Regions from separate parts of the Syntrophomonas sp. UBA1041 genome, predicted to be linked through region 4. Evidence: riboswitches for the same ligand, from Rfam matches in the RefSeq annotation. Region 4 holds a riboswitch; each other region holds the start of a gene.
The links. A riboswitch is a leader RNA that binds a small molecule or an ion and turns the genes downstream of it on or off. The one in region 4 is predicted to bind molybdenum cofactor.
Positions count from the first base shown of each region.

Region 1: it holds a riboswitch for molybdenum cofactor, as region 4 does, so the genes downstream of both, fdhF (formate dehydrogenase subunit alpha) here and B2633_RS00720 (ABC transporter substrate-binding protein) in region 4, are expected to answer to the same signal.
Region 2: it holds a riboswitch for molybdenum cofactor, as region 4 does, so the genes downstream of both, hypA (hydrogenase maturation nickel metallochaperone HypA) here and B2633_RS00720 (ABC transporter substrate-binding protein) in region 4, are expected to answer to the same signal.
Region 3: it holds a riboswitch for molybdenum cofactor, as region 4 does, so the genes downstream of both, B2633_RS11760 ([FeFe] hydrogenase, group A) here and B2633_RS00720 (ABC transporter substrate-binding protein) in region 4, are expected to answer to the same signal.

Region 1 is NZ_DCEA01000119.1:12,713-20,630, reverse strand. It holds gene B2633_RS17275 (molybdopterin-binding protein) at 1-460, opposite strand, end outside; gene fdhF (formate dehydrogenase subunit alpha) at 471-3,149, opposite strand; molybdenum cofactor riboswitch at 3,297-3,415, opposite strand; gene fdhD (formate dehydrogenase accessory sulfurtransferase FdhD) at 3,560-4,333, opposite strand; gene B2633_RS17260 (MarR family winged helix-turn-helix transcriptional regulator) at 4,661-5,116, shown strand; gene B2633_RS17255 (4Fe-4S binding protein) at 5,287-6,072, shown strand; gene B2633_RS17250 (ATP-binding cassette domain-containing protein) at 6,304-7,014, opposite strand; gene modB (molybdate ABC transporter permease subunit) at 7,016-7,705, opposite strand; gene modA (molybdate ABC transporter substrate-binding protein) at 7,717-7,918, opposite strand, start outside.
Region 2 is NZ_DCEA01000017.1:136,126-144,043, forward strand. It holds gene B2633_RS04210 (Mrp/NBP35 family ATP-binding protein) at 1-660, shown strand, start outside; gene B2633_RS04215 (exodeoxyribonuclease III) at 691-1,452, shown strand; gene B2633_RS04220 (hypothetical protein) at 1,791-1,937, shown strand; gene B2633_RS04225 (DUF3842 family protein) at 2,167-2,598, shown strand; gene B2633_RS04230 (FmdE family protein) at 2,621-3,220, shown strand; gene B2633_RS04235 (CooT family nickel-binding protein) at 3,227-4,027, shown strand; molybdenum cofactor riboswitch at 4,338-4,461, shown strand; gene hypA (hydrogenase maturation nickel metallochaperone HypA) at 4,579-4,923, shown strand; gene hypB (hydrogenase nickel incorporation protein HypB) at 4,930-5,589, shown strand; gene B2633_RS04250 (hydrogenase small subunit) at 5,674-6,738, shown strand; gene B2633_RS04255 (nickel-dependent hydrogenase large subunit) at 6,738-7,918, shown strand, end outside.
Region 3 is NZ_DCEA01000074.1:6,188-14,105, forward strand. It holds gene B2633_RS11740 (YkvI family membrane protein) at 1-25, shown strand, start outside; gene B2633_RS11745 (hypothetical protein) at 9-197, shown strand; gene B2633_RS11750 (formate dehydrogenase subunit gamma) at 198-857, opposite strand; gene B2633_RS11755 (iron hydrogenase small subunit) at 873-1,232, opposite strand; gene B2633_RS11760 ([FeFe] hydrogenase, group A) at 1,245-2,408, opposite strand; molybdenum cofactor riboswitch at 2,843-2,959, opposite strand; gene B2633_RS11765 (nitroreductase family protein) at 3,193-4,017, shown strand; gene addB (helicase-exonuclease AddAB subunit AddB) at 4,115-7,492, shown strand; gene addA (helicase-exonuclease AddAB subunit AddA) at 7,489-7,918, shown strand, end outside.
Region 4 is NZ_DCEA01000003.1:34,620-42,537, reverse strand. It holds gene B2633_RS00725 (FecCD family ABC transporter permease) at 1-943, opposite strand, end outside; gene B2633_RS00720 (ABC transporter substrate-binding protein) at 1,031-2,110, opposite strand; molybdenum cofactor riboswitch at 2,189-2,307, opposite strand; gene B2633_RS00715 (class I SAM-dependent methyltransferase) at 2,481-3,317, opposite strand; gene B2633_RS00710 (ketopantoate reductase family protein) at 3,492-4,406, shown strand; gene B2633_RS00705 (Spo0E family sporulation regulatory protein-aspartic acid phosphatase) at 4,520-4,678, opposite strand; gene B2633_RS00700 (Spo0E family sporulation regulatory protein-aspartic acid phosphatase) at 5,372-5,524, opposite strand; gene B2633_RS00695 (YmaF family protein) at 5,789-6,160, shown strand; gene B2633_RS00690 (4Fe-4S dicluster domain-containing protein) at 6,430-7,539, shown strand; gene B2633_RS00685 (NAD(P)/FAD-dependent oxidoreductase) at 7,685-7,918, opposite strand, start outside.

The sequences.
Region 1 (7,918 bases), on a different contig from region 4:
GCTTGGCCTTTTCCATTAGTTCTTGTTCAACTGCCACTGGAACTACTCTGGTTCCGGCTACATATTGCCCTTTAACCACACTGCGGCAATTGTGCAGGGTAGAAAAGATTACATGTTCAAGACTGTTGAGTTTCTGTAACTGTGCTAACTGCACGCGCAATAAACCATCGTATTGCGCTATCAGGTCCACTCTGCCCTGGTTGGGGCGAGTATAGGCTATTCCCGCGCCGGCTGCGCTGGAAGCCAGCAACAAAGCGGCATCATCCTCATGCATCAGGTCATCATCAGGTTCCCATATCAGGACATGTTCCTTGCCCAGATCCCTTAACAGGTTTACATCCTCGGCAGCGATAATATGTCCCCGTTTAAAGGCACGATTCTTTTTCTTCCCGGGTATTATTCTGGTGATATCGTGCCCCAGTGTTAAACCTATGGCCTGATCCACAGCGACCTTGCGCATAACAGACCTCCTAAATCGCTTCGATCTTCACAGCGCATACTTTGTATTCACCGGTGCCCGTGGTCGGGTCTAATACCGCGCTGGTAAGTTCATTGGTCGGAGTCGAGGCATAATGGAAGGACATCCAGATCACGCCGGGCAATACCCGATCGGTCACTTTCACTGCGGTGGTAACTTGTCCGCGCCGCGAGGTGACCTTGACCAGATTTCCGGTTTGAATGCCCAGTTTTTCCGCATCAGAGGGGTTCACTTCGGCCATTTCTTTATCCCACACACTGCTGATCCCGCCTGAATACGGGGTGGTGACATTGTAATGGAACAGGATACGGCCGGTTGACAACAGATAGGGGTATTCCTGGTCAGGCACTTCGCCCGGGGGTACATGTTCAGAGGGCTGGAAAAGTCCCAATCCGCGGGTAAACTTACCGGCGTGCAGGAAGGGAGTTCCGGGATGTTCGAGGGTCGGACAGGGCCATTGCAGGCTTTCTTTTTCCAGGCGATCGTAATTGATGCCCGTCATAGAAGGTGACATTCCTGCCATTTCCTTCCATATGTCGTGGGGATGGTCATAAGCCATGGGATATCCGATCCTGCTAACCATCTGACAGATGGTCTGCCAGTTGGCCTGGCCGGGAATGGGTTCAATGGCTTTGCGCACCCTTTGGACGCGGCGTTCGGTATTGGTAAAGGTGCCGTCACATTCAGCAAAACTGGCTGCCGGCAGAATCACATCCGCGAACTGAGCCGTTTCGGTGAGGAATAGTTCCTGTACCACCAGAAATTCCAGGTTGGCCAGGGCCTCCTTAATGTGGTTGGCATTGGGATCGGTCAACACCGGGTTCTCGCCCAGAATATACATCGCCTTGACGCTCCCGTGGTGAGCAGCTTCGAACATCTCCGGAATCTTTAACCCTACCTTGGCAGGCAGTGAGACGTTCCAGGCCTTTTCGAATTTCTCACGATTGGCGTCTACTGTAACCGCCTGATAACCTGAATATACATTGGGCAAGGCCCCCATGTCACAGGCGCCCTGGACATTGTTCTGTCCGCGCATCGGGCATACCCCGGTGCCAGGACGGCCCAGATGACCGGTCAACATGGCCAGGTTGGCAATGCTCATAACATTGCGGGTTCCGCAGATATGCTCTGTGATCCCCAGGGTATAGAATATCATGGCCCGGTCAGTGGTGGCATATAAGCGAGCCACGCTGTATAGATCCTCCACCGGCACTCCGGTCAGCTCGGAGACATGTTCCGGTGTGTAAGCAGCCACGATTTCTTTCAATTCTTCATAGTTTTCGGTTCTTTCGGCGATAAAGGCCTTGTCTTCCAGGCCTTCTTTGATAATGATGTGCATTAAGCCATTAAGCAGTGGAATATCAGTTCCTGGTTTTAGCCTCAGCCAGTGATCGGCTTCGTCGACCAGATCGATATGGCGCGGGTCACATACCACCAGCTTGGCCCCGTTGCGCGCCGCCTGGCGCATTTTGTATCCGATGACCGGATGGGCTTCAGTGGCATTGGTCCCGACCAGCAGCATCATCTGGGCTTGTTCGGTGATTTCGTTTATGGGGTTGGTCATCGCGCCGCTTCCAAAAGTGGTAGCCAGACCGGCTACAGTGGGCGCGTGTCAGGTACGGGCGCAATGGTCCACATTATTGGTTCCCATTGCCGCGCGGGCAAACTTCTGCACCAGGAAATTCTCCTCATTGGTACAACGGGCTGAACTTAAGGCAGCAAAAGCGTCCGGTCCATATTTTGCCTTAATGTCATTTAAACGGGCAGCGATTACATCGAAGGCTTCATCCCAGCTGGCGGGAACGAATTGACCCTCTTTTTTGATGAGCGGTGTAGTGAGGCGGTTTTCATTATAGATGAAATCCCATCCGAAACGGCCTTTAACGCACAACATACGCCCATTCACGGTGCTTTCGGGGCTGGATAGCACGCCATGTATTTTACCGTCTTTAAGCGCCAGGTCAAAGTTGCATCCGGTACCGCAGAACGGGCAGGTGGTTCTGATCCGTTCATATTCCCAGCGCCGTCCCTGACCGGCCATACTCTTCTCGGTTAAAGCCCCGGTCGGGCACACGGCCACGCACTGCCCGCAGAAAACACAGTCTGATTCGATATAATCCACATCCGCAGCAGTAGTGGCTTTGCGGTCAAAGCCCCGATACAGGAAAGACAGGTTGTCCTGACCAGTCATCTCCTCACAGGCGCGAACGCAAGCGCCGCACAGGATACATTTGTTCAGGTCCCTGACAATAAAAGGATTGCTGGCATCAACAGCGTAGTGGTGCCTTTCCCCGGCAAAACTGCTCTCTTTAACGCCATAGCGATAACAGTATTCAGCCAGCTTGCAATCCCCCATTTTTTCGCAGGTCATACAATCCAAGGGATGGTTGGCCACCAACAATTCCAGTATGGTTTTACGGGCTTCAACCACTGATTCTGATTCGGTGTCTACTTCCATCCCCGGGTAAACCGGAGTAACACACGCCGCGGGCAATAGACGATTGCCTTTCACTTCGACTACGCACATGCGGCATGCCCCCAGCGGACTCAAATCGGGATCATAACAAAACCGTGGTATATCAATCCCAACCATATCCGCAGCCTGCAAAATAGTGCTTCCTGCCGGAACCTGAACCTCCTTTCCGTTCATCACAATAGTTACCATTTCCAAAACCTTCACCCCTTTCGTTTTTTGGACAGATATAAACACAAAAAACCTCCTGCTTTAGAAACAGGAGGTTTTTGCATTTGCCCGCTTAAAGATCAGAAAAAGACACTTAATTCTGACCATGATCCGACAAACACCAGCCTTCAATATTAATATTGAAGACTAACTCCTTTCCAAGCACGGGAGGCAGGCCTGTTTCCCGGCCTACCCAACGGTTGAGGAGCCATAGCATTTGCTTTAGGCTCAGCAACTCGGAGTATTAAGTATTAAATTTAAAATTAAAACTGGGGCGTTTTCTCTATTACCTGTATATTAGACATTTTTCTTAAAACTCCTGCTAGGGATAATTATTTCCCAAGCAAAAAGGATGGGGCTCCTCCCCCCTGAAGTTCCTGTCATCCCTTGGTGAGAAGCTAGCCAAAACAGACCCGTTCCGGATGACTGTAAACATTGAAGCGTTCGCCGCGAGCAAAGCCGACCACGGTGATACCCAGCTCCCTGGCCCGATCAACCGTTAAGAGGGTTGGAGCCGATCGTGACAGGATAAAGGGTATCCGGTTGTAGGCAGCCTTCTGAAGGATTTCAAAAGCCACCCGCCCGCTTAAAACCAGACACTTATCATGGAGTGGAATCTTGTTTAGAAAAGCATAGCCGAACACCTTGTCCACTGCGTTATGCCGGCCGATATCCTCGAAGCGTTTGATCAAACCCTCTGGCCCGCCCAATCCGGCACTGTGAACTCCGCCGGTCTTTTTGAAAGTATATGATTTCTCATCCAGTTCGCTGATTATCGCCAGTAATTGCCCGGGTGTAAAAAGGCCCTGACCCGGGGGCTGCTTCATCAAGGGCTTTAATACCCCATAGCCCCGACCTATGCAGGTATTGATGGTTTTAATCGATTCAGTATAATTTCCGGGCTGCCCCTCGATGACAATATCTACCCCATCGTCCTTCGACTCGGTTAAACTCAATAATTGGCCGGATGGTTCTATGATCCCTTCACTGATAAGATACCCGGCAGCCAGTTCCCGTCCGGCATGAGGTGAAGAAGCCAATCTGACCACTTCCTCACCATTGAGCTTTATCTTAAGGTATCTCTCCGTAACCAGGGGTTCCAGGCTCGGTTTAACCTGGCCTTGATCAAAAGCAACAACCTCCCTGTACTCAGTCAACTCCTTTTTATCCATGTTTGCCGCCTCCCCATTGCTCTGACGTCTTTTCGTTTGCCAAGTGCTCCCGGTGCTTTTTGAAAAGGGTTGGTTAGCATAATTTAATCATACTTGTTCATAAGTATCCAGGCTATTGGGTGCAGATCAAACAGCAGAACCCGTTCCCCAATAATATTCAGTCCAGAGTAAACTGAAGCCATAATGATGGACTCCCTCTACTTCATCTTGTAACAAATGGGCGCCAGGCATCAAAAAGATATGTTGTCAAATAGCATAATATGTGTATATACTCATATCAATAGATATACCCGTCTCGCTTTCTATAACCAAAAATGAGGTGTTGGCATGTCAGCCCAGGACGATAATGACAAGAAAATGGCCGCAGCCATGGGCCGGGCCTGCGTTTTTTATAATATCCGCAAAACGACTCGGATGTTAACTTCCTATTATGACCGGGTCTTGAGTCCTTGCGGACTAAAGACAACTCAGTTTTCCTTACTGATGAATGTTCTTTTGCTGGAATCTGCAACGGTTTCACAATTAGCCCGGCAGCTGGGAATGGACCGCACCACTCTGAGCAGAAATGTGCGTCTGCTGGCGCAGAAAGGCTTGCTGCGCCTAGGCAGCGGCGAGGATCGCCGCGAACAACGTATCAGCCTGACCGCAGAGGGCAGACTGGCTATCGATCAAGCCATACCGTTTTGGCAGCAAGCTCAATCCGAGGTGGAGAAACAATTAGGTCAGGAATGGGTTAAAGATTTTCTTTCCAGCTTGAGGAGAATAAACCGTACGGAATTATAAGATATTTTTTAACATATTATGTGTATATACACTGTTTCTCTTGGGATGACTGCTCAAGCTGACATATATTCGGTAAAGGGGGTGCCCGTGAGATATGTAAATAGAATGGGATCGGGCTCTGATGTTTTGGAACTGATTTACAGGTTAATAGAATTGGGGAGGTAACTAACTTGAACAATTTGGATTTAAGCGCAGCCAAAAAGAGGATTAAAACATTTATGCGCAATGTTGGAGTGGACGATATTGGGTTCGCCAATCTGAAAGACTATGATAGTCCCAAATCTCCGGTGGTTACAGACTTTTTCCCCCAGGCTCGTTCTATCGTGGTCTTGGCATATAAGGAGTTAAGCACTTGCGCCAGCACCAATATGCAGATTGCCATGAACGGAAGACTGGATCTCATGGAATTCTCGCGTTCCTGCAATTATAAACTGGCCCGCCTGCTGGAAAAGGAATTCGGTGATCAGGCCATGACTGTACCTGTCTCTTATCCCCTGGAAATGAGTAAAAGAACCGGCGGTGCGGTTGGTGAGGTATCCCTGCGCCATGCTGCCCATGCAGCGGGACTGGGCGTGTTCGGGAGGAACAATCTCCTCTTGCACCCCAGGTATGGCAGCCGAATAGTATTCACCGCGGTCTTGAGTACGCTTGATTTTGATTCAGACCCCAAGATCGAAGACGAGCTCTGCACCTATTGTGACATTTGTGTGGAAAGCTGCCCGGTTGGGGCGCTGGATGAAGAAGGCCAAACAAATGTTAACAGATGCCTGAGGAACTCTCAGCCTTATGGGCTGGGCGCTTCCATCGGTTTCTGGAGCAAAATGTCCGAAAGCAGTGTGGAGGAACAGAAAAAGCTGCTGCTGGACGATCACTACTGGCGCCTTTATCAGGCCCAATTAATCGGTTTTCAGTATTGCTGTTTCAATTGCCTCAGCACCTGCCCCATTGGACAATAGATATAGGGTTTCTTTCAACCCATTGGCTTAACAAACATAATGATCGCAAAGGGAGATACCTTAATCGGTATCCCCCTTCACGATAAGATAGAAAAGGGTGCTATGGAAGATTGTTTGGGGAAATGATCAGCGTTAACGATGCAAAACGATAAGGTCTGCTCTATCTTTTCAAGGACAGCCCTTAACCCCCATGGACTGGCACTGATTAATAACGCCGGGCCACAGTATAGACTATTGAGATAGTCGACCCGCATAAAAACTTGGTTGGCGGGGATTATCACCGCTTGTGCCGGGATATTGCCCCGCCGCAATCTGGGCCCCCCGATCGAGCGTGATCACGGTATGGCCTAGTTGTTCAGCGTCTCCTTGATCGTGGGTGACAACAATTACGGGAATATTCCATTGAGCATGCAGTTCTCGAATGGTGTCCCTCAAGCTCACATGAGCCTGCTGATCCAGACTGCTAAATGGTTCGTCCAGCAGCAAGAGCCTGGGTTCGGTCACCAGGGCTCTAATCAATGCGGCCCGCTGCCGCTCCCCACCGGAAATCTGATGAGGATAGCGCCCGCCTAAGTGTTGGATACCGAATTGCTCCATCAGCTCGCGATGATTGGCGGTCCGCTGCTTGCCTTGGATTTTGGGGATGCCATATTTGATGTTTTGTTCAACAGTCATATGCGGAAAAAGGTTGTGATCCTGAAACAGGTATCCGATGTGACGCAAGCGGGCCGGCAGATCGAGCCTGGCACTGGATGAGTACAGCACCTGCTCCTGCAGCATGATCTCACCCCGGTCAGGCTTCCGCAAACCGGCTAAACACTCCAGAGTAGTGGTTTTTCCCGCTCCGGATGGCCCCCATAATACTAAAATCCGGTTGTCCAATTCGAAAGCAATCCGCAGCCGGAAATCCGCCAAATCTTTTTCGATATTGACCGTGAGCATTCTACTCTCTCCTCAGGTTATGCTTTATTCCCCGCCGTTCACTGTAGTTAACCCAGTAGATTACGGCAAAGCTGATCAGGGTCACCACTGCTACCAGAACCTGAGCGGTTTGATCGTGACCGGCTTCTACCGCAAAATAGATGGCGGTGGGAATAGTCTGGGTCTGACCGGGTATATTGCCGGCAACCATTAAAGTGGCGCCGAATTCTCCCAGGGATCTGGCGAAACTCAGCACCAGGCCGGCGATAATGCCCCGGCTGGCCAGGGGCAGAGTTACAGTAAGGAATACCCGCAGTTCGCCTGCTCCCAACGTGCGGGCAGCCTGTTCGTAATTGGGATTGACACTTTCAATGGCCGCCCGGGCACTGCGGTAGAACAGCGGAAATGCCACCACCAGCGAAGCCAGTACGATCGCCCGCCAGGTAAATACCACCGGGAAACCGATGCTCTCCAACCATCTACCCAGTAGTCCGTTTTTACTGACCAGGATGAGCAAGGCATACCCGGTTACGGATGGCGGCAAAACCAAAGGCAGGGTAATTATTGATTCGATTATGTCTCTTCCCGTAAAATGGCCCCGGGCCATTAATCGCGATAAAGGCAGCCCCAGGAGAGCGGTTATGATAACCACCAGCAGGGCCACCTCAAGCGATAGGATGATGGGAGCCCATATTTCCGCAGTGTTTAGCATGATATAGTCTTCTATTTCGAAATTGAGTCGAATCCATATTTATTGAATATCTGGCTGGATTCAGTGCTTTGTAAATAGAGAAGAAAATCTTTGGCAGCCTGTTGCTGTTGGCTGGCTGTTACCAGGGCCGCCGGATAAACAATGGGCTGGTGCGTATCTTGAGGCGCCTCAAGGATCAATTTGGCCTTGTCGCTACCGGTAAGATCGGAGCGG
Region 2 (7,918 bases), on a different contig from region 4:
TTAAGTCTGACTCGTCAGGGCAAAAAGGTGGGGATACTGGATGCCGATATCACCGGACCCAGCCAACCTAAAGCATTTGGCATAAAGGGAAACATTAAGGCGGGAGATTATGGCATGATCCCTCCCCAGAGCCAAAGCGGGATAAAATTGATGTCCATAAATTTCTTTCTCCCCAATGAAGACGACCCCGTAATCTGGAGAGGGCCTATGCTGGCCGGGGCGGTGAAACAGTTCTGGTCCGATGTGGACTGGCGCGATTTGGATTATCTGATCGTAGACCTCCCGCCCGGAACCGGAGACATTCCTTTGACGGTGATGCAATCCCTGCCGGTGAATGGCATAATCATTGTCTCCTCACCACAGGACCTGGCCTTTATGGTGGTGAAGAAGACCATCAAAATGGCGAAAAAGCTGCAGCTGCCTATTGTTGGCCTGATAGAGAATATGAGTCATGCGGTGTGCCCGCATTGTAATGAGAAAATTGAGATCTTCGGCAAGAGTCAGGGCGCCAAAGTTGCCCGTGAGACCGGGGTGGAATTTCTGGGCGGCCTGTCCTGGGATGGGCATTTCAATGCCCTGGTGGATGAAGGAAAAATAGAAGAATACCGTTCACAAGAAATGGATGCCATCGCCGCCCGGATTATGGAGCAGCTGCCTTAACGGTTAAACGGTTTGGGGTGGGGGATATCAATGAAAATCTATTCATGGAACGTCAATGGCATTCGTTCAGTATTTAACAAAGGCTTTATCGAATGGCTGCAGTCGGAAGCTCCGGATATACTGTGCCTGCAGGAGACCAAGGCCAGCCCTGAGCAACTGCACCAGTCCTTGCTGGAAGTGCCGGGATACAGAAGTTATTGGAATATTGGCGCCAGGAAGGGATACAGTGGGGTGGCCACGTATGTGCGGGAGACTCCGCTGGAATGCCTGGTCAGCACCGGGGTGGAACTCCTCGATGTCGAAGGTCGCCTGATTGTAACCAGGCATCCGCAATTCACCTTATTGAACATATACTTTCCCAATGGGCAGATGAGCAATGAGCGTTTGCAGTATAAGCTGCAGTTCTATGAAGCCTTGATGGATTACTGTGAAGATTTGAAAAAAGCTGAACCCTATTTGATTATCTGCGGGGACTTCAATACCGCGCACCGTGCGATCGACCTCAAGAATCCTAAAAATAATGAGAAGCGCTCGGGTTTTCTGCCCGAAGAAAGGGAAGTCCTGGATCGTTTTTTAGAGCGGGGCTATGTAGACGTTTTCCGCCACCTGTACCCTGAGAAAGTCCAATACTCCTGGTGGGATTACCGCACCCGCGCCCGGGAGCGCAATGCCGGCTGGCGCATTGATTACTTCTATGTCAGCCAGCCCTTGCTCCCCAGGATTACTGATTGTGCCATATTTGATCAGGTCACTGGATCTGACCATTGCCCCATTGCTCTGTACCTAAAATAAGAAAACCAGGGAGAACCAACCCCTGATGCGGCTCACCAACACGTGGTTGTTATTTGCAAAAAACGGTGCTGCGATTTTGGGGCCGGTTAGAGAGTCTGCCCGGCACAGTGCCACATTTTCAGGGCAATTTGTTTGTCGGTTTGTTGAACAGTATAACCCCTGGGGAATCGCAACTATAGTTTACGAATGAGCCGCTGGAAATTAAAAAAGGGGTACGAATTCCTGTCATGGATGTATATAATTAAACTATAGACATGCATCCAATACATTAGATAACAACCAAAACATGAAATCGAATAATGTGTCAAGGTTGCAGGAATCGAAATGGAGGAGTTATCATGGCAACCAAACTGTTATTAGAATTAAAAAACTTGCTTGCTGATCTGGCCTCCACCTTGATTCTGGGCAAGAATAAAGATGCGGCCTGTTTGGCCTTGAAATTGTCAGAAAAGAGCAAAGCCCTGGCAGAGGAACTGGTTAAATAGCGGTGGTCAGGAAGGCCATCTGTTAAGACTGACATAACATAACATAACAGAATAAATACAAGACGAACCACGAAGGTCGGCCCCTGTTACAATGGTCGTTCTGTGGTTTCTTTTTTTTCATTCAAATGTTATTATGAAGCAGAAAAAGGACAGTTCTAAGATGATCGTGCCGGTTGTTGCTTCAGAAAACTCAATTATCAACCAATAATCGACAAGCGGAGGGAAGATTTTGAAAATCGCTGTGATTGACGGTCAAGGGGGCGGGATCGGCCGCTTAATTATTGAAAAGCTGCGCAAGGAATTTGGACAAGAAGTATATATTATCGGGGTGGGAACCAATGCGGTGGCTACATCGGTCATGTTGAAAGCCGGAGCGAATGACGGGGCCAGTGGGGAAAACTCGGTGGTTTGGTGTGCTTCACGGGTCGATATGATTGCCGGTTCGGTAGCCGTAATTGTTGCTAACAGCTACGCCGGGGAATTGACGCCGCGCATGGCTGAAGCCGTTGCATCTTCTCCGGCCATGAAGATATTGATACCCATGAATCGCTGTAATATAGAAATCAGCAGCAGTCAGGATGAGCCTTTGCCCCTTCAGGTAGATCAACTGGTAGCCAGAGTTCGAGCTCATTGCCAGATGTGCCAAGATGCCGACAGGTAGAGAATGAAAGGTGGTTTATTATATGTGTAAAGACATGACCCCGTTAGAGTTAGCCATACAATTCCACGGCCATATCTGTCCCGGTTTATTGATGGGAGTTCGAGCCTCTCAGTTGGCTATGCAGCATCTTGACCTGAAGCGGGACCAGGATGAAGATGTTGTGGCCATTGTGGAAACGGATTCCTGTGGCGTAGATGCCTTGCAGGCCATTCTGGGTTGTACCTTCGGCAAAGGCAATTTAATTTTTAAAGATTATGGGAAAGCGGTCTATACCGTAATTAACCGCCAGGATGGCCGGGCGGTGCGAATTGTTCAGCGAAGATCAGCCTCTAGCGGGAAAACCGGACAGCGTTATCGTGAGCTCAAAGGCCGTGAAGATCTTAATCCGGCTGAAAAGGAAGAAATGGAGCAAGTTCTGCAAGAACTGTTTGAGCAGTTGATGACCTGCCCTTATGAAGAGCTGTTTGACTGGCAGGATGTTGATGTAAAACTGCCTCCTAAAGCCAGTCTATATTCGACCCTGACCTGCAGCAATTGCCAAGAAGGGGTCATGGAAACGAGGGCGGTTGAAACAGCGGATGGAGTATTATGCATACCCTGTTTTGACCTGCAAAGGAGGTAAGTGGTTATGTGTGAAGCCAATGTCTACCTGCTGCGCGACGGGCAGGAAGAACTCTTGATGGAAAAGGTGGACAGGGTTATTCCCGGTGAAGAACACACCTTGTTTATGGAGAATATATTTGGGGAACGCAAGATCATCAAGGCTCGTATCCGTGAACTGGAACTGGTGCACCACCGCATCATAATTGAAGAGATCCCTCAGCGAACCGTGGTTAGGGAAGAAGAATTGTGGCTGGAACCGGATACCGACCACGGCCATTTTCATGAAGGTGAAGAAGTCGGATTGAAGCTGTTTAAGGGATATAATATGCAGCCCCAAAAAGATGCCGATTTGGGGGGCGTAAAGGCTTTTATGGCCAATAGCGGGGGGAGACGCGATCTGCAGATTCACCATCATGAAGGTCAGTATATGCTTCATCCCGGGCAGGAAGCTGACGGACTGATTCAGGTGATCGTCCAGCAGTCTGGAAACAAGGAATTGTATGCCAAAATCCTGGTTGAAATTGGTCATCACCATCATCATCACATTGAGGCCGTAGGTCTGCCGGTGGAGATCGTACCCAGCGGATACAGCCATGCCCGCATCGGCGAATATTATGAGGTGCAGTTATTAACAAATGGCCAGCCTCTGGCGGGTGTTGAAATAAAGGCCACCTATGCCGGCGCCGGTGGTCGGGAATACCCGAGGCGGCAAAAGACAGACCATCTAGGTCAGGCCAAATTCTTTTTATCAGCACGAGGGCACTATCTTTTTTCCGCTGAACATGATGGCATAATAAGCACTTTTACCCTGGTCAAAGGTGTTTAAATTTAATTTTCCTCGTTAAGGGGAGATACTGGAAATAGTCTTATCAGATTAAAGTCATTAAAAAACCATGAAGTTGTAACGGGATGAAACCGAAACGCTTCATGGTTTTATTTTGACTGGGCGAGGTGTTTCCCATGTCCATCTTTACACCCGCAGCCAAGGTTTACAACTGATTTACTTGCCTGAATGCAACCGAAACCTTTGTTATTAAATTGCAACGCTCTATTGCAGGAAAAATATTTAGCAGGTAGAATATATAAATTAGAATAGATGAATTAGAATAGATAGTTAACATCATTTTATGAATTACAATTAAATAATTCTCCAAGCCAACAGACCTAAGGCTTTCGCAAAGCTATGGTTAATTGGCCGGGGTATAATTGGAAACGATTATGCCTTCCCGTATTGTGAGTAGGAGATGTCTTGGTACGGCAGACGTTAGCGCTATAATGCGCCTGCTTAGCTTTTTGTGTTTAATTACCCGGCCTCTCTACGAGTCCGGGTTTTTAGTTGTTTTTTCGTGTAATCGTAATCGGCCTGAAGGAGCACATATGCACGAATTGTCTTTAATAGCGGGGATGATGGATTTGATCCGCAACAGCGCAGACAAAAACCAGATCACACAAATAAGCCGTATCAAACTGGTTGTCGGCAAGCTTTCCATGGCCCTGCCGCATAGCCTCAGCTTCGCTTTTGAAACCCTGGCTCAAGAAGAGCTGTTTAAAGATGCGGAATTGCTGATCGAAGAAAGGGAGATCTGTTGTCAGTGCCAGCAATGTCAGCAACAATACGTTGCTGAGATGCCGTCCCGGCTTTTCTGCCCTTACTGCGGGAGCAGTGACACTCAGATGCTTACCGGACGGGAATTATTTATCGAATTCTACGAAGGGGATTAATGAGAAATGGCTCAAATTCGTATGGAAACCAATATTTTGGGAGCTAATGATATGCTGGCCGCAAAGAACCGCCGCATCTTCAAAGAGGCCGGAATGTTGGTGGTCAATTTGATGAGTTCGCCCGGTTCGGGAAAGACCACCCTGTTGGAAAAAACCATTGAAGGTATCAAAGGGCGCATCAGGCTGGGCGTAATCGAAGGCGATCTGTACACTGATCAGGATGCCATGCGCATTGAAAACAAGGGCGTGGAAGTGGTGCAGATCAATACCGAGGGTACCTGCCATCTGGATGCAAGCATGGTGGAAAAGGCCTGGCGCCGCCTGGCCCATCATCCCATCCAACTGTTATTTATAGAAAATGTAGGCAATCTGGTATGCCCGGCCGAGTTTGACCTGGGCGAACATTTTAAGGTCGTGGTTTTGAGTACCACCGAGGGTCATGACAAAGTATTAAAATATCCCCTGGTTTTCAACCAGGCCAGGGCAGTGGTACTCAATAAAATAGACCTTTTGCCATATACAGATTTTGACATGGATGCTTTCAGCAGGGACCTGCAACTGGTAAATCCTATGGTTAAAGTTTTTCGAGTTTCAGGTCGCACTGGTGAAGGAATAGATCAATGGAACCAATGGTTGTTAGAGGAGGTGGGAAAGCAGCACTTTTAAAGCCAAGCTAGATTAGAGAGAAAAATAGTGATTGGGATTATATGGCAGCTTATTCACAAAATTTGTTTCGGGGGGAATAGGTAAATGCCTACCAAACTAAGCAGACGTGATTTTATACGTCTTTGTGCCGGAAGTGCGGCAGCGATATCAATGACGCCATTGCTGGCACCACTACTTACCGAGGCGGCTGAAGCAGGTGCGCCCCCGGTAATCTGGCTGCAAGGGGCCGGCTGTACCGGATGCTCAGTATCTTTACTCAACACCGTACATCCTGACATACAAAAGGTTTTATTAGAGGTTATCAGCTTACGTTATCATCCCAATATATCCGGGGCCGCTGGGGATTTGGCCATGGAGGAAGGGATCTTTAAAGTCGCCGAAGAGTACAAGGGGAAATTCTATCTGGTAGTTGAAGGGGCGGTCCCCACTGGTGCAAACGGAAAATTCTGTATGGTTGGGGAAAGAGACGGGCACCACATTACTTTCGTAGACCTGGTAAAAGAAGTGGGCAGCAAAGCCGCAGCCATTTTGAACTTCGGAACCTGTTCAGCATACGGCGGAATTCCAGCTACTCCGCCCAATCCTACCGGCTGTAAATCGGTTCCCGATATTGTGAAAAACGTTCCTTATATAAATGTACCCGGTTGTCCTCCGCATCCCGATTGGATGGTGGGTACTATTGCCCATGTATTGCTATACAATGATATACCTGAGCTGGATCGCTTTGGCAGGCCGACCATGTTCTTTAAGGATATCATTCATGACAATTGCCCCAGAAGGCAATATTTCGACAACGCCATATTTGCCAAGAACTTGAGTGAACCGGGATGTCTTCTGGAAGTAGGATGCAAAGGTCCTATCGCTCACTGTGACTCTACCACCCGCCTGTGGAATGGCGGTACAAACTGGTGTATCAAATCAGGTGCACCCTGCCTGGCTTGCACCGAACCACAATTTCCCGGCTGGCCGGTATATGCGCGTGTGCCTGAGATGCCTATCGCTCCTGGTATTACCGCTACCACTGATCAGATCGGGATTGTGCTGGGGGCAGCTACCGCAGTCGGCATTGGCGGACATTTAGCCGGCAATATCGCCACCGGGCGTATTGGCCCTAAAAAGCACAGTGATGAGAAGGATGGTGACAACTAATGGCGCAGAAAATCATAATAGATCCCGTAACTCGTATAGAAGGACATCTGAAGGTGGAAGTAGAGGTTGAAAACGGGGCAGTCATAGACGCCCGCACCAGTGGCACTCTTTTCCGGGGACTGGAACTGATCATGCGCGGCCGGGATCCCCGGGATGCTCAGCAGATTATGCAGCGCATTTGCGGGGTATGTCCTACCGCTCATGCCACCGCCGGCACCCTGGCTCTGGATGATGCTTTTGGTATCCAACCGCCTCCAAACGGAAGGATTATACGCAATCTGATCTTCGGAGCCAATTATATACAATCCCACATTCTGCATTTTTTCCATCTGGCGGCTCTGGACTATGTCAAGGCCCCGGAAGGGGTTATGCCGTTGAATCCTCAATACGCCGGGGATTACAGGCTGCCTGCCGACATCAACGCTCAGGCGGTGAATAACTACCTGAAAGCCCTGGAAATGCGCCGCAAAGCCCAGGAGATGCTGGCCATCTGGGGCGGCAAAATGCCGCATGTTCAGGCCATCGTTCCCGGCGGGGTTACCGAACTGCCTGACACTCAAAAAATTTATGAATTCCTGGTGCGCCTGGAAGAACTGACTGATTTTATAAACAATGTATATGTTCCTACCGTGAAGGCGGTGGCGGGAGTATATTCAGATTGGTTCGATATCGGGCGCGGCTGCATGAATATGCTGGCTTACGGCGGATTCCCTCTCGAAGAAGGGGAGGACCATATTAAAAAACAGAAATTCTTCCCCAGCGGGGTGTATGTACGCGGACAGTACAAAGAACTCGATCCTTCGTTGATAACAGAAGAAGTCAAATACTCCTGGTATAAGGATGACACCGGCGGCAACAGTCCGGATATGGCAGTAGTCGAACCCGATGCGGATAAGACAAACGCTTATTCCTGGCTGAAAGCCCCGCGCTACAACGGAGAACCCATGGAAGTAGGGCCTCTGGCCCGCCAGTGGGTGCTCAAGCAAAAAGACCTGGTGGAAATGGGTCCCAATAAGGCTTTTTCCGTTATGGGACGTCACTTTGCCAGGGCGGTGGAGACCTCAGCCATGGCGGCTGCCATGAAAGAATGGGCATTGCAATTGAAGCCGGGCGAACCGGTAGCTGCTCCGCACAAGATACCTGCAGACGCACTGGGTATGGGCCTCACTGAAGGTTCCCG
Region 3 (7,918 bases), on a different contig from region 4:
AATAAAGTTTGACTTTGATCATTGACAGGGTGGAATGGCCAACCAGCCGTCTCTGCTCCCTGGTGTTCGAGTTTGGCAGGAAATCGGCGGGCACAGCCGCAGGGATGGCCTTGTTTTCCAGCCCGCTGCCCTCTGCTGAAAAAAGCGGTCTGAATGGAAGCAGACCGCTTTTTCGCAATGTGTTGGTGCAGTTTTAATCAACTGGTTTCTTTAAGCTCAGCATACCACTTTTGGTTGTGATGGGCGGTAATTTCAGCATCGATATAGCCGTCCAGCATCATCGAAGCAAACTCCACTCTGGATTTGGGATGGATGGCTGCCAGGAAGAAATGGCCGCCGACTAATAAGATCATAATGATCGCGGTCCAAAAATGCACATTATAGCAAAAGCCCAGGAATGCCGGCGGCAGACTATGGCGCCATATCCACATGGGAAAACCGGTCAGTATGATCAGAATACAACCGAAGATGATCATCACTCCCAACATTTTTTGGCCGGCATTGTATTTATCCTGGGGAGGAGCTTTATCCACCTTAATAAAAGGGAGATATCCACCCATTACTTTTAACCATTGAAAATCTTCTTTGGAAAAGTGGGTTATGGTGTCAATGAAGCGGGAAAACCGGTCAAAATTCAGCAGAATATAAAGGGCGGGGGCAGCGGTAAAAACGACTCCGGCCCATCTGTGCACCAGCGAAGCATTGCCGAATCCGCCGAATATATTGCCGATAATATTGATATCCCAGTAAAAACCGACACCAGTCAGACCAAGAATGGTAAAAGCGATCAAATGCACCCAGTGCATGGTCCGGGTTTGGGCACCGTGTTTTAAGACCTTGCCTTTAGTACTGCTCATTCGTTTCCCTCCTAATTATGCAGCTTCATGGGCTCCGCTTTTCAACTCAGCGATGAAATCGGGGATGTCTTGGCCGTATTTGGTATGCAGCAGATGATGGGCCTTTTCGCTAACCGGCTTTACTTCGCCCGGCGAAAGAAAATCCTTGTAAATCTGGGCGATTTCCGGATTTTCATGCGACTTTCTGAGGGTCATCTTTTCATCCAAAGCATACATTCCGGCGGCTCTTTTTTCAATGTAGTCGGTGTTGGCAGCCAGAGCATCAAATCCCAATTTACTGAAAACACCGAGGAATACGGCGGCCACGGTCAGCATGCCCGCTCCCTTAAAAAACTGCCGTCTGGTCATGCCTTCACTTTCGGTGAAAAACTTCATTCCCTTTCCCTCCTAAATCATTTCTCTTCGGATGGGCTGGCCACCGCCGTTGATACACCCTCCGGGACAGTTCATGACTTCTATAAAATGATATTTGCTGCGACCTGCCAGCACATCCTCAATCAGCTTGCCAACATATTTGGTTCCGGTTACGATAGCTACATTGACAGGCAGGGTTTTGCCCAGAGACTTGACGGGTATCTCCACCGTCGCCTCTCTGACCGACTGTAGGCCTCTAACCGCCTTGAATTCAACATTATCCAGTGACTGGCCGCTCAATAATTCATAGGCGGTTCTTAAAGCCGCCTCCATGACACCGCCGGTTACTCCAAATATGGTGGCCGCGCCGGTTGAAGAACCGATCAGGCTATCCGCTGCTTCCTCGGGAAGATTCAGGAATTCTATGCCGGCATCTTTGATCAGCTGGGCCAGTTCTCTGGTGGTAATGACCACATCGACATCTTTATATCCGCTGGCGATAAACTCGGGACGATCACATTCATACTTCTTGGCGGTGCATGGCATTACCGAGACAACATACATATTCACGGGATCAACATTCAGTCTTTCAGCAGCGTAAGTCTTGGCCACCGCTCCGAACATCTGCTGGGGAGATTTGGCCGACGACAAATGGGGCAGTACAAGCGGATACTGATCTTCAGCATATTTGATCCAGGCCGGACAGCAGGAAGTGAACTGGGGCAGCGGCCCGCTATGTTCGTTGCCGGCCACCCCCAGGGCGTTGAACACCCGGTTTATTAATTCGGTTCCTTCCTCCATGATGGTAAGGTCGGCGGCAAACTCGGTGTCATATACCTGATTGAAACCGAGTCTGCGCAAAGCGGCATGCATTTTGCCTTTCACATTGGCGCCGGGTTCCAGGCTGAACTCCTCGCCCAGGGCTACTCTAACCGCGGGCGCTTCCTGAACCACCACATACTTCTGGGGATTGGCGAGAGCCTTCTTCACCTCATCAACCCGGCTGACATCCTCGATCTTGCCAAAAGGGCAGCTGATCAAGCATTGTCCGCAGTTGATGCAAAGATTATGATTGATTTTGTGTTTCTGTCCCAGCAGTCCGCTGATGGCGCCGGTGGGACATATGGACGTGCAATGGTCACAGGCTTTACAATCGCCGGTTACATTAATGATGCCTTGGATTACTGCTGTACTCATATCCTACCTCCTTTTGATGAAGTACTGTAACCTGGGTTTAAATCATAACACCTCCTTCATATCGGGCTGGACGGTTCATCTTGTTTCTCAACCTCCCTTTTATCAACATGCATCAAACCAATATGCAGATAAGCCCCATCAGGAGCGTTGTTGGAGATAGACCCGTCAAACCATGCTTTGACGGGTTAAACAGATTTGGGGGAAATAGAATAAAAAAAACCATGAAAGCGCTGCCCCTTAGGGGTAAACCTTCATGGTTTTGTTCACCTAAAAAATAGAATTAACTAATGAAAATAGATATTCTTCTGAATGCCGGATGTATCATTTGATATCATTAATTCTCAGGGCCGGGGTCTGAAACCGGTCATAGACTGTTTCAGAATTCAAAAAGCCAGACCTTGCAAAAAGGGCTGGCTAAAAGGCAAATCCAACTAAAGCCTTCCTACCGGACTCCTTTCCACAATGGGAGGCCCAACCGTTTCCCGTTGAACCCTGTCGGTCTCAATACCATATCTATTCAGGCAATGAGACTCGGAGAGTGAAGACTGAAAATTATTATTCATTACTTATTCGTAATCATACACCTCCTGGAGATCTCATGCAATAGTCAACCGGGGCATCATCCCCAACCTGACCGATCATCATGGGGAGACGCGGCAGATCATCTTGGAAAAAACAAACAGGCCGCCCCGGCTGTCAGGACGGTATTCTGCCAAAGCAAGCCCGTGCTATAATGGGGAGAACACCATGCGGTGTCAAGATACATAGATAAGGGGAGAGTTCATTGAGCTTTTTAACCGTCGATCAGACCAAATGCAAACGCGACCGTATTTGCGCCGCCGAATGTCCGGCCAGACTTATTGTATTCAGAGAACTGGACGCCTTCCCGAGATCAGTAAAAAGAGCCGAACAGTTTTGCCTGCGCTGCGGCCATTGTGTGGCGGTTTGTCCGCACCAGGCCATATCTGTAAAAACCGTAAATTCCGTTGATTGTGTGCCGGTTGATCCCGGTCTGCTTCCTGCCCCCGCTCAGGTGGAGCATCTTTTAAAATCACGGCGCTCTATCCGCAGTTTCAAAGACAAGAGCGTTGATCGTGCCATCCTGGAAAAACTAATTGATGTTTCCGCTTATGCCCCTTCCGGCCACAACATGCAGCCGGTTCATTGGCTGGTCGTTGCAGATAAACACCAGGTGCGCCATATTGCAGGCCTGGTAGTGGATTGGATGCGCTATATTATCGAACATATGCCCCAGATAGCCGCGGTGATGCACATGGAGGCCGTGTGCTATGCCTGGGATAAGGGGATTGATACCATATGCCGCAATGCTCCGCATCTGATTATAGCCCATGCGCCTGAAGATATTCATGTTTCCCAAGGATCTTGCACCATAGCGTTGACTTATTTGGAATTGGCGGCGTATTCTATGGGCGTAGGCGCTTGCTGGGCCGGATTTGTCGGGGCGGCTGCCGAAACCTTCCCGCCACTTATGCAGGAATTGGCCCTGCCCGAAGGCCACAAGGCTTTTGGCGCTATGCTGATAGGCTACCCCAAATACCAGTATCACCGGATACCACCCCGCACCGCGCCACGGATCATTTGGCGATGAACCTAGGCCTGCTTCGTTCTCCCGCGCGCCCCACTTGTTGCTGGAATGAGAAACCAGTATGATAAAAAAAAACTATTGAGTTTAAGGGGATGAGGGTTTGGCCATCCGTTATATAATGGGGCGCTGCGGTCAGGGCAAGACCCGGCAGGTAATGGCTGAGATCCGGGAGGAGCTGAATCTCAACCGGGATGACCCCGTGATCCTGCTGGTGCCGGAGCAGTTCACCCTGCAGGCCGAGCGGGAAGTGATCAATCAACTCGATCTTCCCGGCATAATGAGACTTGAGGTACTGAGCCCCAGCCGACTCGGCGCCAGGGTCTTGAATGAAGCCGGGGGGCGCACCCGGGTTCTTCTCAGCCAGCAGGGGCGATACATGGTACTGAAAAAGGTGATCTCCGCTTGTGAGGAGCAGTTCACGGTTTATCGCCAGGCCTGCCGGCAGCCCGGCTTCATCGAGCAATGCAGTCAGATCCTGGCTGAATTAAAAGGATCCGCCGTGGACAGCGGGGTTCTTTATGAATGCGCCCGCAGCCTATCTGACGATACATTATTAAAAAGCAAACTGCATGACATTTCTCTGCTATACCATAAATTCAACGCTCACCTCCAGGATCATTATGTGGACAGCGAAGATTATTTAAATCTGGTTATCGAACGCTTTCCCCAATCGCGTTTTTTAAGCCGGGCCCGGGTTTGGATCGACAATTTCACTACCTTCTCGCCCAGCACCCTGAAGCTGATTGAACAGCTCATGAAAACCGCTGTTTCCACGGCCATAAGCCTCACCATGGAGTTGGGAGGCGAGGATCGGGACCGGGAAATTTTCGCGCTTTCCCGCTATTACTATAGCCGCTGGCATGATCAGGCTAAAAATGCGGGTTTGGAAGAACATATAATTACGGTCAAGAACCCCGGCAAGCTCAGCCCTGAACTGATGCACCTGGAAAGAGAGCTTTACGCCTATCCCCACCGCACTTTTCCGGAGCAACCCGCCGCTATTTCCATTGCGGCGCTCCCCAGCCCGCAGGACGAGGTAGAGGCACTGGCGATGAGGATCCTGGCCCTGGTGCGGCAAGGGGCGCGCTATCGGGATATTGCGGTTATCTGCTCCGATACCGCCGCATATTCAGGGCTGATCAAGAGGATTTTTGACGAGTATAAGATCCCGTACTTCCTGGACGATAAACGCAGTATTCTGCACCACCCCCTGGTTGAGCTGATGCTCTCCGCCCTGGATGTATTGACCAGGTATTATCGTTTGGAGGACGTTTTGCGCCTTATAAAAACCGGACTGACTCCTGTAGAAACGCGGGATTGTGACCGTTTGGAGAATTATGCCTGGCGTTATAACATTAGAGGACGCGGCTGGTTGGAGCCCTTTACATTGGGTGAGGAAAGCCTGCGGGAAGAGATGAATCTCTACCGCCAGGCATTGGTCAATCCTCTGCAGTCGCTGGCCCAAAAAGTGCAGGCTGAATCCTCCTGGTCACAAATAGCCCGGGCCTGGTTTGAATGGCTGGAAGAGATGCAAATTCCACAAGGCCTGGAAACCTGGGTTGAAGAATTGATCTCCCAGGGACGCTTCGAACTGGCCAGTGAGAACAGCCAGATCTGGAATGTTTGCGTGGAGGTTTTGGATCAGATTGCGGAAGTCCTGGGGGGAGAGGATACCGATCTCAAGGAATTCCGTCAGGTGCTGGAGGCGGGCCTGGCCTGTTCTGACCTGGGTTTTATCCCCTCAACAGTGGATCAGGTTCTGGTGGGAACTGCCACCCGTTCTATAAACCAGCGGAGTCAGATTATGTTTGTGGTCGGGGCGAATGACGGCATGCTGCCCCGGGGCAGCCTTTCCGAAGGAATATTCTCGCTGGACGAAAAAGAGATTCTTCAGTCCCACGGGGTGGAAGTAGGATTGAGCAATGATCTGCTGTCAATCGAAGAGGATTTCTTGATTTATGCCGCACTTTCTCAGGCCGAGGAGGCGGTGCAGTTTTCATACAGCCTGGCCGACTCTGAGGGCAAAGCCCTGCGGCCTTCATTGTTGATAGACCGCTTAAAACAGATTTACCCCGGCCTCACGGTGAAGGTTGAAACCATGGACGCTGCCCAGGCTGAAGATCATTACCTGTTGTCGGCCGGCAGCAGTTATAAATACCTGGTCGAAAGCCTGCGCCAGGCCCTGGACGGAAAAACCGTGTCTCTGCGCTGGAAAGCGGTATATGACTGGTATAAAACCCAACCCGATTGGCAATTCCAAATGACCCGGCTGGAGGAGGCTCTGCTGTTCGGCAATCTGCCGGGAAAAGTGGATAAGGCTCAGTGCAGGCGGCTTTATGCTGCCTCGTCCCAGGGCAGCGTATCCCGGCTGGAGCTTTATGCCGCCTGTCCTTTTGCACATTTTGTCCGCTACGGGCTAAGGCCCCTGGAACGCAAGACCTATGAGGTGGAGGCCCCGGATGTGGGTGATCTTTTTCATCAGGCCATACTTGATTTCGCGGTCGAGATGCGCGCCAAGCAGCTTGACTGGAAGGCCTTGAGCGCAGATCATTGTCATGATCTGATGGACGAGGTTATGGAGCGGTTGCTGCCCCGGCACGGGGAAGGGGTATTTATGAGCACCCACCGCTACCGCTACCTGGGGCAGCGCTTGAAGAGGATCGGGCAGCGCGCGGCCTGGACCCTGATCCGTCATCTGCAAAGCGGAGATTTCAATCCTCTTGGATATGAGATGCGCTTCGGGCCGGGAGGAACCTTCCCCGCAGTGGCAGTGGAACTGGCTGACGGCGAAACTCTTCTGCTGGAGGGGCGCATCGACCGGGTGGATGTCTACAAGCACGGGAAAGACGCCTACGTGCGCATCATCGATTATAAATCGGGACCCCGGGATTTAGATATGAACGACGTATATTACGGTTTGAGCCTGCAGCTCATTATCTACCTCATGGCGGTTCTGCAGGGCCTGCACAACCCTGACGGGATGATCCGCCCCGGGGGCATCTTCTATTTTCATATCGACGACCCTTTGATAGAAGCCGACCGGGATGTAGTGGAAGAAATCGAAAAAAAGCTGGCCGCCCGCCTGAGACTGCGAGGCCTGGCCCTGGAGGATGCCGAAGTGGTCAGGGCTATGGACCGGGATATACGGGGATATTCACAGGTGGTGCCGGTGGGGATGAGCGGGGAAGGAGGCTTCTACAGCAATTCCGCGCTTCTGACCCTGGATCAGTTCGAAATTATTCTCCAGCATGTGCAGCATCTGGTCAAGGATATGAGCCAAGGGATTATGTCCGGGGATATAGCGATTGCCCCCTATAAGAAGGGGAATAAAAAAGCCTGCAGCCATTGCCGCTACCATGCGGTGTGCCACTTTGACAGCCTGTTTGCCGCCAACCGCTACCGGCAGCTGGCTGCAGTTGACCGTGATCAGCTCATGGAACGGATTTACTCCGACTCGGAGAGGAGGGGATCATCATGAGACAGTGGACCGCTGAACAACAACAGGCCATCAGCCTGCGCAACCTCAATCTGCTGGTATCGGCCGCCGCCGGATCTGGAAAAACCGCGGTCCTGGTGGAAAGGGTGATTCAGCTCATTTTGCAGGATAAAGCGGATATCGATCAGATGCTGGTGGTTACTTTTACTAAAGCGGCCGCCAGTGAGATGCGGGAGAGGATCAGCCATGCCCTTTTGGAAGCCCTGCACGAGCCCGGCCCACACCTGCAGCACACCCGCCGGCAGCTGACTCGCTTGAACCAGGCCTCGATCAGCACCCTCCATTCCTTCTGCACCGAGGTTATCCGGCGCTATTATCATCTGGTGGATGTCGATCCGGCTTTTAGGGTGACGGATCAGAACGAGGCCGATATGATGCGGCTGGAAGCCCTGGAAAGTGTGATGGAAT
Region 4 (7,918 bases):
CAACAGTGTCGATGAGTATCAGAAAGCCCGCGCTCATGAGGGTGGCAGTAGGCAGCAGCCGGACATTGTCACTGCCCACTATCATACGGGCTATATGGGGCATTATCAGTCCGATCCACCCCACCGTGCCACTCAAGCATACCGCGCAGGCAGTCAACAAGGTGGAACAAGTAATGGCCACTCCGCGTTCAAAACGCAGATTCACCCCAAGAGTTCGGGCTTGTTCCTCGCCCAGGGAGAGGATATTGATACGCCAGCGCATGGCCAGTAAAACCAGGCCGGTAAGAATCATTATGGGGGCGGTGGCAAACAAGTTCTCATAGGTAACCTTGGCGATGCTCCCCAATTGCCAGTAAACCATGTCCGCCAACTCGGTCTCAGTGTCGGCAATGTATTTCATCAGGCCTAACAAGGCCATCATAAACCCGCTGATGATGACACCCGACAGAACCAGGGCGATGGTCGATTTACTGCGCATCAAGGTAGGGATAGCCAGGGCCATGCTGACCGCTGTGATACCGCCGCAGAAAGCGAACAGCTGAATCTCGGTATTGCCTAAGCCCAGCAAAATGGCTGCGGCGGCGCCCACACAGGCCCCGGATGAGACCCCCAGTATATCCGGGGATACCAGAGGATTTTCAAACATGCCCTGGTAGGTAGCTCCGGAAAGAGCCAAGGCCCCACCCACCAGAATTGCTGCCAATATTCGGGGCAGGCGCAGATTCATGACCACGTTGTGCATGGTCTGAGTCCAGGTTGGGTCCACGGGGAATACATAGGATCCTAAAATGCGGACTACCTGCTCATAGCTGACATAATAGCGACCCAGACAAAGCGCCGCTATAGACAGGATAAAGACCGCCAGACACAGCAGGAGCAGCACTCCGGCGAGAGGCCGCTGATGGCGGGGTGTTTTGCTTTCAATCACACTGGTGCTATTCATGACATAATCCTTTTGCATCAATCTGCAAGGCGGCAGAGCCGCCGCCCTGCCACCTAAGTGCTTTATGGAGATCGGGATAGGGTTTTGCTATAGCCCGGTGGGTGAATTCTTGCCTGCCAGAATGGCATCGGCATATTCACTGGAAAGATCGTAGCTTAGAAAGTTCTTGTAGAAATCTATGGTCATCTGCTTCATATCCACACCGTCAAACTTGTCGGGATACAGGGTCTTAGCCATCCACACTACCTGTAGAGCCGATTCGGACCCGAAGCGATCCCACTGGAAAGTACCCTGAGGAACTCGATAGACATGCTTTGCCTTGATGGCCTTCAAATCTGCCAGGTTGGAATCTTCCATCAGGGCTTTATAAGCGCTGGCCTGGTTCAGGCCGCCTATCACGATATAATCAGGATCTAGCTTGAGCAGCTGCTCAGGGGTGATCTCTTTGTTCATACCCTGAAATAGTTCAGCAGTTGCAAGCTTCCCACCGCCCATGTTGATCCACTCTTCCTGCATGGTTCCCGATCCGCCGGTAGAATAAGCTGTCTTGCCGGCCTGCCCGTCAAGATAATAAACCGTTGGTTTATCTTCAGCTCTGACATCGGCCAGGCGATCCTGGACAAGTTTGATATTGCCATCCAGGTAGCTTACATAAGCCTGAGCCCGGGTGACCGCATTTCCGCCGAGTGCTTCACCGGTCTTCAGAACCGATTCCTTAAGAGCCTGGTAATTATTGAACATCATGTACATAGTTGTCAGACCCGCATTGCGGAAAGCCTCAGCGTCATTAGCGTTGGCGGTGATTACCAGGTCCGGCTTCAAGGCCAGCAGTTCTTCGGCGTTTACCGTGGAACCGCTGCCAAAGCCCGGTTTCTCTTTGATAGCAGGATTTACGTACTGCATCCAGGTAAAGCTCTCAGTCTTGAGAATATTGAAATAGGCAGGCTGTTTGGCTGTTGCGCCAAGAGTTATCATGATCTGGTTGCTGGAAGGCCAGCAGTTGGCTACGGTATTGACCTCGGCGGGCAGTTTCACTTCAACCCCGGCCATATCCACTATTGAGCGCTGGGGAGCGGTTGAGGCGGGTTGAGGCGCCTTGCCGCAGCCTGCGGCCATCGTCATCACAGCGATGACTAACATCATAGAAACGAACCATTTTCTCCTCATTTATGTACCCCCAATCGAAATTATATTTCATCAAAAAGATAGGCATGCGCCATAAGAACACATGCCTATCTTATTGATAAACGGTTATAATGGCCTTCTTCTCAAACACGGAAAGCTTGCCGATTTCCCAACAAACTCATCGGTTTTGGCCCATGGGCTCAGCCTTTAGGAACCAAAACTCGAAGTCCCAGATATTCTATTCGATTGGTACCCGCATTGCATAATTTGTCAGAAGTATAAGCTAATCACTCTGGATAACTAAATAACTAACAAAATTCTACCATATTCTCTGAGAAACCTAAATGTAAGAATTTCATGTATTTCCCGGGCTGCTGAAATGCGTAATGCGAATAATTCCGGCCTGGGCCGACTAAACATTCAGGGGTTTAGGCTCCCACCACATTATATAAGTTTTGGTTTCGATGCGGAAAGTGCAGCTGCCGTCAGGATTATCAAGCAGCCATTTATCGACATTGCTGCGGAAAATGTGCTCGTTCTCGGGCGGAAATTCGCATAATACCCTGAGATCATCGTAGGCTTCGAGCCGCGACCCATAACTGCCAGTAAAACCATCTGTGACTACCTTTAGTGATGGATCGATACCCAGGTCGTAGAGGATATTGAAGGTGAGGTTATAACCCAGCATGCGGTTCATGGGGGGCAGTGGCTTCACCTCTTCAGATGCTCCGATAAACAAGCTGTCCCGAGCATGTTTGAGGCTGGGGCTTTGAGCGAAACTCAGTACGAATACATATTTCCTGGCTGCCCCATTTAGCTTGACGAGATCGTGTAAACCCGCTGATCGGGAGGCGATAACCACATCATGCTGTTCCAGATTGTCCCCGATAATAGCATCATCCCAGTTAAGCAAGCGGGTATACAAATTGTCCACTCCGGCCAGCCGGGCGTTGCCTTCGCATACTTCCAGCATCTGTGGAGCGACATCCAGCGCTGTAACCCGGGCGACTTTCTGGGCTACCGGGATTGCCAACCTTCCCGGACCGCATCCTATATCGAGAACCGTGTCTTCGGGTTCCAGAATAAAAGTCTCCACCTGGCTTTTGGTATATTCCTTCTCCAACTGAACCATCTTGTTGTACATGACTGCGGTCTGGCCCCACATTTTTGCGGGGTCGCTGTTCATTCGTTCATATGCCGGACCGAAGCTTAGCTTCTGCAGTGCTTCCCAGTTAACAAGTCCCTTCATAATAAATCCCGCTCCCTTATTTTTAAAAACTAACTTCTACAAAAAATTACATAATTCCTTTTGAACAAAAGGAAGCAACGGAGACGACACTTTTGCTTCATCTCTTGCCCCTAGCGGATTAATGTAGTTAATTGGTATCATTAAAGGAAATTTGACGACACTGCGGAGGACAATATGAAATATCTTGTAATCGGAGCCGGAGGTACGGGCGGAAGCATTGGGGCCTTCATGACCGAAGCGGGCAAAGATGTCGCCGTCATTGACAGGGGGCAGCACCTGGAGGCTATTCGGGAACACGGTCTGAAAATGGAGACCACCCGCAAAGGGAATTACACAGTCTATCCCATGAAAGCCAGTGACATGCATCATTACCGGGAGCAGCCCGATGTGATATTCATCTGTGTGAAAGGTTATTCGCTGCTGGATACCATCCCTTTTATAAATAGGGTCGCCCACCGAGATACGGTAGTGATCCCCTTGCTTAATATTTATGGCACCGGCGGGAGGCTGCAGGCCATGCTGCCGGAAATCCTGGTGACGGATGGATGCATTTATATAGCCGCTGAGATCAAAAGGCCGGGCGCCATCCTGCAGGCCGGCGACATTTTCCGGGTGGTATACGGAGTGAGAAACTCCGATGAGTACCGGCCGGCGCTTGAAGATGTGGCTAGAGATCTGGAGGAAAGCGGCCTCACCGCCCTGATATCGGATAACATCCAAAGGGACGCCCTGCAGAAATTCTCTTATGTATCCCCGATGGCGGCTTGCGGAGCCTATTATGATATCGATGCCGGAGAAATGCAGAAGGAGGGGCGGGTCAGGGATGCCTTTATCACCTTGATGCGGGAAATCGATACCCTGGCCGAGGCCATGGGCATTCACTTCAGCGTGGACATCGTTAAGACCAATCTGCAGATTCTTGATAATCTGTCACCCAAGGCCTCTACTTCGATGCAGAGGGATTTAAAGCAGGGTAAGGATTCGGAAATAGACGGGCTGATATTTGAAGTGGTGCGTATGGGCCGGCAATATGGGGTGCCGGTTACCACTTATGCCATGATCGCCCGCAGTTTCGGATTCAAAGACTAGTTAAGCAACAAAGACATCTTTGTGAATAAATGTCTATGAGGCCGGAGGCACGGGACGGCGACAATTGGGGACGGTCCTTTTTGCCACCGTCCCCAGTTGTCAACCCTGGCTATTTACTCTTTTCTCTCTTCCGGGTGAACTCGATAATACTGGATGATAAGGTCGTCTAGCTGCTTGCTCAACCTGATAACGTCGGGATGCTTTAATCCTTTCTCTTCCCCCAGTTTAGTCAGCTTTAAGCGTAAGTCTTCTATTTTTGTAATGATATCCATGATCAATTCCCCTTTGTACCATAAGCAAATTGTCCGACTAACAATACGCAGCAGGTTAGAACCCCTTGCAGGATCGGACAATATATCCAGTTTGATACCAATACGCTATGGATTTTATTTAAATGGATCTCCGACCTTCGGAAGGATATAGCATTTAAGCCCGGCAGACTAAACACTAAAATAGTCGGCAGGATCTCAAGGTTATTTTGAGTTACTCATTGAACTCAATATTTACCGGGGTTTTAAAGATAAGCCTTGATTTGTCGATGTGCCATATAATGCGATAATTACTTCTTCCCAATAAACGTTAAAAGTGTCTTCGTACTAGTAATTCAATAAAACCAATGTTGTCGGCATGTTATGGACAAATTCCATTGAGCGCTTCCTTAAATTCAGCATAGCATTTTTCCCGGCTTTTCAATTCTAACTTACCGCTGTCCACATATCAATATGTCTTATATTTATTAAATATTGCGTCAATTTCCAAGATTTGTCTCTGAGTTGTGGCGTTTTCGACAATAGAACCTGCTTAATCGCAAAAGCAAGCCTTTACAATGGGTATTCACTGCAAATCTTAGCTTCCTGCTATTTCCAGTATTCAGCAAAAAAGACTTATTTCCTGCAATGGTATTTGCTTTTTTCTTCCGGTCACTCCCATATATGAAAATATATGGGATGTCAAAGGAGCCGCCGTCAGACAGGCCGGAAGTTGTCCCGATAATATTCGGTAATAAGTACATCTAATCGTTCACTAAGTTCACTGATGAAGGGATCTTGCAGTCCTTTCTCTACAACCAGCCTATCAAGTTTGCAACGCAGATCTTCAATTCGTTGCGCCAGATCCATAACTGTCTCCTCCTAATCAAACTGGATTGATTTTTATATCGCGTAACATATAGTAAAAATTTAGCAATCCGCCTGTCATTATTTCGACAAACGCAGGTGACAGGGGAAGCGCTTTAAAAAATGAGATGAAAAAGAACTCTGAATTCTTTGATCAAGTCATTTCCAGTAATCTATAATGCGATCGCTTTGCCCTGTGTAACACCCAGGAATAATTATCCATATGATATACCAATTAATTGGAAGGAGGTATCTCATTTGCCAAAAATTAAAATCCATGCCGCCAAGAATGATTGTATACCGGATCATTGTGAGCGGGAATGCGAAGCAATTCAGACTCATGTTCACGAATTCGCTGGAAGCACTACATTAGAGGGTGCTATTCTCCATAACCACAGGTTCGCGGGCGTTACCAGTGAAGCGATTCCGTACAGAAAAAGCCATGTCCACGCCATTCTGGTCAACACTGATTTCTTCTTCAATCATTACCATGAAATCGGGATAAGAACGGGTCCGGCAATTTATATCGATCACGATAAGCATATTCACTTTGTAGAGGGTGAAACTACCACCAACTTCGGCCATGACCACGATTTCCAGTTTACCACATTCATTGAAGATCCTCTGTTAGTTGATTAGATTAGCTCCCCCAAACCGCCCATCATTAGATAATAAGGATGGGCGTAATTTTTGGGGCTAAAGGCTAGTAGGGAGGCAAGCGCGACAAAAGAGAGTAAAGCATGGGAAGGCGTAAGTGGGATGCTTTCCAACCCCATTTACTCAGTCTCGTATCCATGCCTTTCCCGGAGACCTGCGTCCGTCACCTTCCCCCGCTCCCGTCGCTGGTACAAGAAAAATTCGGTTTTGTGTTACTATTATTGAGTACGAACTGTATAGGAGGTTATTTTATGGGGCACATAATTCACTCCAAAGACGAGGTCTATCGTGCTTTGGCGGTACGCCTCAATAAAAATCCGGTGGGAGCGCCGATAAACGACACCCTGATGGCAATTTTGCAGCGCCTTTATACCGAAGGCGAGGCTATGATAGGAAGCAAGTTCCCGATGATTCCGGTAAGTATCGAAAAAATCGCGGGTATTACCGGTATGGATATGGAACGATTGAAACCAATACTGGATGGCATGGCTGAACGGGGACTGGTGATGGACTTGCCCCGTAAGGATACGTTTTACTATATGCTGACACCGATGGTTGTCGGCTTTTTTGAGTATACTTTCATGCGGGCCGGCAGGGAAGCTGATATGAAGGAACTGGCCAAGCTTTTCAGCAGCTATTTTGATAATAAAGAGGTTCAGACTGAGTTCGCCGGGCGGGACACCAAATTCATGCGCACACTGGTGTATGAACACCTCATACCCATAGCGGTCGAGACTGAGGTCCTGGACTATGAGCGGGCCGGGGAGATCATCCGCCAGTCCGGCGGGGGCTCGCTCTCTATATGTCCCTGCCGCCATAAAGCACAGCATCTGGGTAGAGCCTGTGATGCGCCGCTTGAAGTATGCACTACCCTGGGCCCGGCTGCGGAGTGGATAATCAGGCGGGGTCTGGGTAAACCTGCCAGCGTAGACGATTTGCTGCGGGTGCTCGATGAAACCGAAGCCCTGGGGTTAGTCCATAACTGCGACAATGTCTTGAACAAGCCCACTTATATATGCCACTGCTGCGGATGCTGCTGCGTGGTTATGACCGGCATCAACAAACACGGACAGTATGCCACCCATCCCAGCAACTTCATTCCGGTATTCGATTCCTTAAACTGCATCGGCTGCGGTATATGCGCTGATAAATGCCTGATCGGGGCCCTCGCCATGGAGGAAGACCGGGATGGAAACGAGGTCCCGTTTGTGGATGAGAAGGTCTGCCTGGGATGCGGGGTTTGCGCAAACTTCTGCCCCAATAGCTCTGTAACCATGTCCCGCCGGTCGGTTGTGCACGTTCCACCCCGTAACGGGCGCGAAAAATTCCAACGCATCGCCCGGGAGAAAGGCAAAGCCTGATCGATACCGGCTTCAGGAGAACTATTTCATAAAGTCGACTGCTGCGCATCTCCGTCGCAGCGGACTTAGACTTCGCTTCAACTATACGATGAGATGAATGGGGAGACGCGGATGTTGCTTGGCCACCAATACCCAACCAAAAAGGCTAACTCTCCAGCTGGTTTATGAATTCCTCCAGGCCGACGCGGTCAATGTATTTGCCGATACGTTCATGTTTTTTGCCACTCTGGGAATAGACCTTGACGATCCGGTCCACTTTTTCGAGGATCTGCTCTTCATCGAGGTTATCATAGATGGTCCTGGCGATTCGTGGAGTGGTCCCGCCGTTACCGCCCACCATCAGCCTGAAGCCTTTGGGCATGCCCATCACCCCGACATC